2 regions of the Streptomyces sp. 2-1 genome follow, and region 1 is predicted to be linked to the other one. Evidence: riboswitches for the same ligand, from Rfam matches in the RefSeq annotation. Region 1 holds a riboswitch; the other holds the start of a gene.
The links. Region 1 has a riboswitch for cyclic di-AMP ahead of ACN20J_RS42355 (NlpC/P60 family protein). Riboswitches for the same ligand answer to the same signal wherever they lie in the genome.

Region 1 (4,379 bases):
ACGGCCCCTGGGTCGGATACGACTCCGGGTCAGGCGGGCCGGATCACGCTGTGGATCGCCGACTCGCCGGCCCAGTGGATCGACTCCTCGCGGATGGCCGCCCCCGGGCTCGGCGCGTGGACCATCATGCCGTTGCCGCTGTAGATGCCGACATGGCCGACCTGCCCCTGGAAGAGGACCAGGTCGCCGAGACGGATGTCGGAGAGGGGGACCGCCATACCGGCGACCGCCTGATCGTTCACATTGCGCGGGAGTGCGACCCCCGCCGCCTTCCAGGCCGCCTGGGTGAGGCTGGAGCAGTCGTACGAGCCCGGCCCCATCGCTCCCCACACACAGGGCTTGCCGATCTGCTCCCGGGCGAAGTCGACCGCTGTCGCCGCCTTTCCGCCGTATCCGGGGGTCGCTCCGGCGTATCCCGGGGTCGACCCGCCGCTGTATGCCGGGGCCGCGACGCCGTAGCCGGGGTTCGAAGCGCCGTACCCCGGGTTCGCAGCTCCGTCCGAACCGATGGGCATGCCCGTGCCGATCGGCGTACGGGTGTCGATGGGCGGAGCCATACCGAACGACAGGTCCGGGCCCATGGGCAGGTCCATGCCGATGGACGGAGAAGGGGCCAGGACCGGAGCCGGAGCGATTGACGGAACCGGTACCGGAGCTGGAACCGGAGCAGCGGGCAGACCCATGCCGAACGTCAGGTCCGGGCCGCCCAGGGCGTCGACGGCCGGTTCCATGCCGAAACCGGCCGACTGAGGCTGTAGTTGGGACTGCGCCTGCGGCTGCCACCATTCAGGCTCGGCCTGGCGGTAGCCCTGCCCCTCGGTGGTGGCCCAGACGGTCTCCGCCGGAGGGGGTTCGATGGCCGCCACCGGCGCGCTCCGCCGGGCGGTGTGTGCGGAGAGCAGTTCACGGGCCTTCGCGAGCTTGCTCTGGTTCCGCTGCTTGGAGGTCTTCAACGACTGCCGCGGATCGGCGGCGATCGCGGGCAGGATCGCGGTGGCCTCCTGGCGCGCCTGCGGCACGGCAGGCAGCGCGGCGATGGGCCCCGCGGTCAACTCCGCCACGGGCCGGGCGGTCGAAGCGGCACCGGGTCCGGCGGTCAGCTCCAGGAGGGGTTTACTCGGCGCTTCCAGCGCACGGCCACCCGACCCCTCGGGCTTCCGGTCCTCCGAACGGCCACCGGGGCTCTTGGGCCGCGTCGCGTCCTGGCCGCGGTCCGGCATTCTGTCGGGCGGCAGCACGGCGGGGATGAGGGGCCCCAGCTGCGAACGCCCCACGTCGAACCACTGCTTGGCACGGTCGTTCAGAGCGGGGGCAGGGGCGGCAACCGTGTCGGCGCGCCCACGCCCGGTGTCGGGTCCGGGCGTCACACGCTCGCGCGTGCGCCCCGAACTCATCGCCCGGGTCGCGTTGTAGTTCCCGCTGACGGTCTCTGCCTGGTCGTAGAGGCTGCTGATCCTCTGCTGGACCTCTTCGCGACTCGGCTTGTCGTCCTCTCTCGCGGGCGAGGAGCCGCCGGCCGAGGAGTAGAGGTCCACTGAGGTGGCGGCCGCCGTCGCGAGGGCGGGCCGGGGTATACCCGGGAGGTTGCTGCCTCCGGGGCGCGGGGTTCGTTCCGGCGCGATGGGAGCCGTACTCCTTCCGTGCTCCGCCTACCGAGTTAGCTGTCGGGTTCGGGCGAGGAATCCGGAAGGTATGCCCTACGGCCCTTGCCCTGTCGGGCGGTTGGGCCGATTCACCCCAAAGTTCGGTTGGGTCCCCGGTTCCGGTCGCCGCGTGGGCCACCGGATTCGGCGGAGGCCGCGCGACCCGGCGAGGTTCACCGGAGGGAGTCGTGCGTCCTGTCCGTCAACTTAGCCAACATGTGCACCTCGTGTGAAGATTGAAGTGCGAAGTGTCCGATATATAACTGTGACCTTCGTCGTATCGGGTCGAGACATCACCGGACTTCAGCGACTTCTCACAGTTCGCCGCTCCCGCCGCTCCCGCCATTACTCCGGCAAGAGGGCGAAGGCAGCGTTCCTTCCGGGCTGCTCGGGTGACGGGTACCGGCTGTCCCGGGGACAGCCGGTACCCGTCACCCACTCAGTTCACCGGCGGTACGCGCGGCAGTGGACGGCACGCTCCACCACGGCGGCCATGGCCTGCTGGCCCCGGGCGTTGGGGTGCGCGGGCGCGGCCGGAGCTGCCGCGACCAGGGGTTCGATCCAGCGCTCGGGTGGCCGGATCGGATTGCCCTCGCCGGGTGCCGGCCGGACATCCGTGCGCGTCGAGGTCATGCGGTACGACGTGGAGGCCGGCCCCTGCAGGGACGGCTCGTGGCGGATGATCGCGGCGTGCAGGGAGCGCAGTTCCAGTGAGGGGACAACACCGAGCTCGGACTTCAGCAGCCGTCGGCCCGTTTCGTAGACCTCCAGGGCTTCCGTGAACCGCCCGCAGCGGTAGAGCGCGAGCATGAGACGGGTCCGGGACCGCTCGCGGAGCGGTGCGAGGGACACCAGGGCCGACCGACTTCGAGGCCCGCGGTGGCGACGTCCTCCAGAGCGCCCAGCCGCAGATCCTCGAGGCGGGTCCGCTCGGTTTCGAAGACCCGCCCCTCCAGGCCGTCCAGGGCGCGGCCACTCCACATCGACAGTCCCAGCCGCAGGTTGCTCTCGGCCTTCTCGTACTCCTCGGCCGCCAGGTGCTCGCGGCCTTCCCGGACCGCGGCCTCGAAGACGGGCACATCGACCTCGTCCTCCGGTCCCAGGACGATCCGGTACCCGCCGTGGCCGAACAGCAGACGACCGTCCTCGCCCCGCGCAGCGAAGGCCGCGCGCAGCTTGGCCATCTGGACCTGAAGCGCGCCGACCGGGTTCTTGGTCTCGCGCTCCGCCCACAACTCGTCGACGAGGGTGTCGCGCTGCACGACCGCCCCGTGGGCGAGCAGCAGCCGTCCCACGATCGCCCGGGACACGGCGCCGGGAGGGACGACCGCGCCGTTGGCATTCACCAGCTCCAGGCGGCCGAGCAGTCGAAATCGCATGACCGCCATCCTGCCGTGGCCGGCCGAATGCCCCGAAGGGCCTGTCGGCGCGTCGCGGGGGCAGGAGCCGGCCCGGGTGTCACTCGTGGCCGAGTGGGCATACGCAGCCGAGGTCGTGCCCGTCGGCGTCGGCCGGAGTGGCGGGGCGATCCCCCTGCCGCCAGGCTGACGGCAGACGTACCGGCACGGACGGACAGCAGCGCAAGGGGACTGGTTCCACATGCAGATCGATCTGACGGGCCGCACCGCCCTGGTGACGGGCTCGACGCAGGGCATCGGCGCGGCGATCGCCGCCGGACTCGCGCGCTCCGGTGCCCAAGTGGGGGTGAACGGCCGAAACGAGAAGCGGGTCGCGGAGGGCGTGGAGCGGCTGGCGGCGGAGGTGCCTGGTGCGGACTTCGTCCCGGTGGCCGCCGACGTGGCGACCGAGGAGGGCGCGCAGAGCGTCCTGGAGACGCTGCCGGACGTGGACATCCTCGTCAACAACCTCGGCATCTTCGGCTCCGCCGACCCGCTGGAGATCAGCGACGAGGAGTGGCGGCGCTATTTCGAGGTGAACGTGCTGGCCGCGGTGCGGCTGATCCGTATGTACCTGCCGGGCATGACGGAGCGCGGCTGGGGCCGGATCCAGAACATCGCCAGCGACTCGGCGGTCGTCATCCCGGCCGAGATGATCCACTACGGCATGTCCAAGACCGCGCTCCTCGCCGTCGGCCGCGGCTTCGCGAAGCAGGCGGCGGGCACGGGGGTGACGGTCAACTCGGTCATCGCCGGCCCCACCCACACCGGCGGCGTCGAGGACTTCGTCTACGAACTCGTCGACCGCGACCTGCCCTGGGACGAGGCACAGCGCGAGTTCATGCGGAAGCACCGGCCGCAGTCCCTCCTGCAACGGCTGATCGAGCCCGAGGAGATCGCCCACATGGTCGTCTACCTCAGCTCCGACCAGGCGTCGGCCACGACGGGCGGAGCGCTGCGCGTCGACGGGGGTTACATCGACTCGATCCTGCCCTGACGGCGAAATGATCAAGGGGCGGTTTCGGATTCCTCCGAAACCGCCCCTGACCTACGACTCGTACGAGTCGGGACGACAGGATTTGAACCTGCGACCCCTTGACCCCCAGTCAAGTGCGCTACCAAGCTGCGCCACGTCCCGATGCGCTTCGCCGCGGCAGAACCACGTGATCGCGCAGACAGAACACTACCCCACCCCCGGTGCTGCTTCGAAGGTGGCGTGGGGCGAGGGACAATCGCCGAATGACCAGTGCTTCTGACGACGGGCGGGACCGGGACGCCGAGGGACGGGCGCGCAACGCGCGGCCCCGGGACGGACTCGGGCGGCCCCTGCCGTACGGGA
Region 2 (4,379 bases), 2.8 Mb from region 1:
TGAGCGGGTGTCAGCTCGGGAGCGGCGGTTCCCGTCCCCTCGAAGCCGGTCGCGCTCGCCGCGCCCGCCAGCGCGATGGTGAAGGCGGTGCGGGCCGTACTGCCGCCGACTGAGCGCTGTCTCGGCTTGCGGTGCGCTGCCACGTGCGATCCACGTCCTTCCGTACGGCCGCCGAGGAGTTGGTGCGTCCCGCGGCGGCGGCCCTCAGGGCCGGTTGCACGTCCGGCGGCGGCCCGCACAGGGGGAGCGGGCCGCCGCCGGACCTTTCTCGGCGGTGGTGTCCGGATGCCGCCCCTGACCCGGGCGGTGGTGGGGAGCCGGTCACCTGGAGAAGGACGCTAAACCTGCGACCGCGGCGGGGGTAACGGCATGTACGGAAGTGGTGGGACTCGGACATGAGCTGACCGGGTACGACCGCGATCCGGGCCCGGGGCCGCCGACTTGACGTGGTGCGGTGACCGATGCGCGGATTGTGGGGAAACGGGGGGCGACCGGGTGCTATGGGCTCCGCCGGAGCCGGGTATTCGAGGCGGGTGTGCGGGCCGGGGGCGGTGTGCGGTGGTACGGAGGCGTTTGGTTAGTGTCCGGAGCCATGGACGTACTCATTCATGTCTTCGTCGCCCTGCACATCATCGGCATCGCGTCCCTCCTCGGCGGCTTCCTCACCCAGCTGAAGGCCATGAGCGACGGCACGGCCCGCTTCAGCCCGGCCATGCTCCACGGCGCGCTGACGATGCTGGTCACCGGCGCGATCCTGGTCGGCCTCAACCAGGCCGACGACCAGACCGTCAACAACATCAAGATCGGCGTGAAGCTCGCCCTGCTGGTCGTGATCCTCGGCCTCGTGTACGTGAAACGGGACGAGGAGAAGGTGGAGAACAGCCTGTTCGGCCTGGTGGGCGGACTGACCACGGCGAACATCTTCATCGCGGTGCTCTGGACCTGAGCGGAAACGGGAGCCTGAGCGGAAACAGGAGAGGGCACACGCGCGTGTGCCCTCTCCCATTTCCACCCAGGTCTACGAAAGGCCCCTCACGAAGCCGAAGCCCCTCACGCCGGGCGCACCACGCTGTGGATCGGCATGTAGTAGATCGACTCCTCGCGGACGTACGCCCCCGGCTTGGGCGCGTGGATCATCATGCCGTCGCCGATGTAGATACCGACGTGGCTGATGTCGTCGTAGAAGAAGACCAGGTCACCGGGTTGGGCGCTGTTCACGGAGACCGTCGTGCCGGCCTTGACCTGGTCCCAGGTGGTGCGCGGGAGGGTGACGCCGGCGGCCTTCCAGGCGGCCTGGGTGAGGCCGGAGCAGTCGTACGAGCCGGGGCCGCTCGCGCCCCAGACGTACGGCTTGCCGATCTGGGCGCGGGCGAAGGCGAGCGCCTTGTCGGCCTTGGCGGTGGAGGCGGTGGAGCCGGACCCGGAGGTCCCTGAGGCGCTCCCGGAGCTCGTGGATGTCCCGGTGTCCTGCGCGGCCTCCTGGCGCCGCCGCTCGGCGTCGGCCGCCTGCTGCCGGGCCAGCTCGTCGGCCTTGCGCTGGGCCTCTTCCTGCTTCTGCCGCTCGATCGCGGCGAGCCGCGCCTTCTCCTCGGTGGTCAGCTTCGAGAGGAGGTCGCGCGCCGTGGCGAGCTTCCGCTGGACGTCCGCCTTGGACGTCTTCAGCGAGCTCTGCGTCCTGGTGAGCGTCTCCAGGCTCTCGGACGCCTCCTGCCGCTTCTCCGTCGTCGCGGTCTGCTGCGTCACGTAGTCGTCGACGGACTGCTTCTGGCGGCTGGTGAGCCGGTCCATCAGCTGGGTCTGGTCGAAGTAGTCCTGCGGGTTGTCCGCGAGGAGGAGGGAGGCGGTGTCGGGGGCGGCGGCCCCGGTGCGGTACTGCGCGGCGGCGAACGTACCGAGCTCCTCGCGCGCGTCGTTGAGCTTCTCCGTGCGGCGCGCCACGTCGTCGAGGAGGGTGTCGACGCGCTTCTTCTGCTTGGTGGTCTTCTCCTTGGCCGCGTTGTACTTCTCGCTGGCCGTCTCCGCCTGGCGGTAGAGGTCGCCGACCTTCTTCTCGACTTCCTCGAGGCTCGGCCTGGGCTCCTCGGAGGGCGACGCGTTCGCCGTCTGGGAGAGGAGGGCCACCGAGGTCAGGGCCGCGGTGGCGATGGCCGGAGTCCGTATGCCCATGGGACTGGGGGGCCGGGACCTGCGGTGTGGCGCCACGAGGGCGTCTCCTTCCGTCGTCCGCCTACCGAGTTAGCTGTCGGGTTCGGGCGGGTGCTCCGGAAGGTTTGCCCTACGGCCCGTTTCCCCGAAGGGAGTTGGACCGATTCACCCCAAGGTCGGTGGGTCCCCGGCTCCGTCGGCCACGAGGGCCTGCCGGACTCGGCGGAGGCCGCTCGGCCCGGCGTGTTCGCCGGTGCGGGTCGTGCGGCCCACATAAAAGTTAGCCAATTCGTGTGGCCCCTGTGAAGTTTGATGTGCGATATGCCCGATACATTTTCGTGACCTTAGCCTTGGACTCGATTCGCGATTGCCAATTCGGATGGTTCTGCCCCGAGTTGTCTACTAGGTGAAGCCCGCCCCACTGCAGCGCCCCTTCAGGGGCGCGGGGAACTGCGCACGCCAACCAAAGCCGACCCGCACCCACGACACACCGCTCCCGAATCCCAGCCGAAGCCGCAGCCAGACCACGTGATCACGGACCGCTGCAAACCCCCACCGGAGGGTGACGAAACTCAAGGCGAGCAGCCACGGAAACCCGCACCCCCGCGGAGCGACCCCGTCGAGTTTCCAAGGTGGCGGCAGGCTGTCAGTGGGGGCGCCTAGACTCGGAGAGCGATGAGCAGCCTCTTTGATGACAGCTTCCTGGCGGACCTCAAGCCCTCACGGGCCCACGAGGAGGAGCCCCCGCCGCCCGAGGACGAGCCCCCGCCGCCGCCGGAGGACCAGGGGCAGGAGTCGGAGCCCGTTCCGGACGATTTGTTCGGCGGCCAGTTCGACGTGCCGCCGAGCCGGGACGGGTACTACCGCGACGGCGCGCCCCGGCCGCACGTGGACCCGGCCGCGCTCCTGGACGGGCTGAACGAGAACCAGCGCGCGGCGGTGGTCCACCACGGCTCGCCGCTGCTCATCGTGGCCGGCGCGGGCTCGGGCAAGACCCGTGTGCTGACGCACCGGATCGCCCACCTGCTGGGCGAGCGCAGGGTGCACCCGGGCCAGATCCTCGCGATCACTTTCACGAACAAGGCCGCGGGCGAGATGAAGGAGCGCGTCGAGCAGCTCGTCGGCCCGCGCGCCAACGCGATGTGGGTGATGACCTTCCACAGCGCCTGCGTACGGATCCTGCGGCGCGAGTCGAAGCAGCTCGGCTTCACCTCCTCCTTCTCGATCTACGACGCCGCAGACAGCAAGCGCCTCATGGCCCTGGTCTGCCGTGACCTGGACCTCGACCCCAAGCGGTTCCCGCCCAAGTCGTTCAGCGCCAAGATCTCGAACCTGAAGAACGAGCTGATCGACGAGGAGGACTTCGCCGCCCAGGCCGCCGACGGCTTCGAGAAGACCCTCGCCCAGGCCTACGCGATGTACCAGTCCCGCCTGCGCGAGGCGAACGCGCTGGACTTCGACGACCTGATCATGACGACGGTCAACCTCCTCCGCGCCTTCCCGGACGTCGCCGAGCACTACCGCCGCCGCTTCCGGCACGTCCTGGTCGACGAGTACCAGGACACGAACCACGCGCAGTACGCACTGGTCCGCGAGCTCGTCGGCACCTCCGAGCACCCCGTGGACGTACCGCCGAGCGCGCACGACCTCCCGCCGGCCGAGCTGTGCGTGGTGGGTGACGCCGACCAGTCGATCTACGCCTTCCGCGGCGCGACCATCCGCAACATCCTCCAGTTCGAGGAGGACTACCCGAACGCGACGACGATCCTGCTGGAGCAGAACTACCGCTCGACGCAGACGATCCTCACCGCCGCGAACGCGGTCATCGAGCGCAACGAGTCGCGCCGCCCCAAGAACCTGTGGACCAACGCGGGCGCGGGCGCGCAGATCACCGGCTATGTGGCCGACACCGAGCACGACGAGGCCCAGTTCGTCGCCGACGAGATCGACCGGCTCACGGACGCGGGCGACGCGAAGGCGGGCGACGTCGCGGTCTTCTACCGTACGAACGCGCAGTCCCGTGTCTTCGAAGAGGTCTTCATCCGTGTCGGCCTGCCCTACAAGGTCGTCGGCGGCGTCCGCTTCTACGAGCGCAAGGAGGTCCGGGACGTCCTCGCGTACCTGCGCGTGCTCGCGAACCCCGAGGACTCCGTACCGATGCGCCGCATTCTCAACGTCCCCAAGCGCGGCATCGGCGACCGCGCCGAGGCGATGATCGACGCGCTCTCCCAGCG

Region 2: another riboswitch for cyclic di-AMP. It lies ahead of ACN20J_RS30160 (NlpC/P60 family protein); the one in region 1 lies ahead of ACN20J_RS42355 (NlpC/P60 family protein).

Annotation. Positions count from the first base shown of each region.
Region 1 is NZ_CP183383.1:9,664,271-9,668,649, reverse strand. It holds gene ACN20J_RS42355 (NlpC/P60 family protein) at 30-1,535, opposite strand; cyclic di-AMP (ydaO/yuaA leader) riboswitch at 1,631-1,803, opposite strand; partial or broken gene ACN20J_RS42350 (AfsR/SARP family transcriptional regulator) at 2,088-2,827, opposite strand; gene ACN20J_RS42345 (SDR family NAD(P)-dependent oxidoreductase) at 3,243-4,037, shown strand; tRNA gene ACN20J_RS42340 (tRNA-Pro) at 4,105-4,178, opposite strand; gene ACN20J_RS42335 (DUF309 domain-containing protein) at 4,280-4,379, shown strand, end outside.
Region 2 is NZ_CP183383.1:6,817,350-6,821,728, forward strand. It holds gene ACN20J_RS30150 (NlpC/P60 family protein) at 1-143, opposite strand, end outside; gene ACN20J_RS30155 (hypothetical protein) at 593-946, shown strand; gene ACN20J_RS30160 (NlpC/P60 family protein) at 1,051-2,202, opposite strand; cyclic di-AMP (ydaO/yuaA leader) riboswitch at 2,209-2,380, opposite strand; gene pcrA (DNA helicase PcrA) at 2,821-4,379, shown strand, end outside.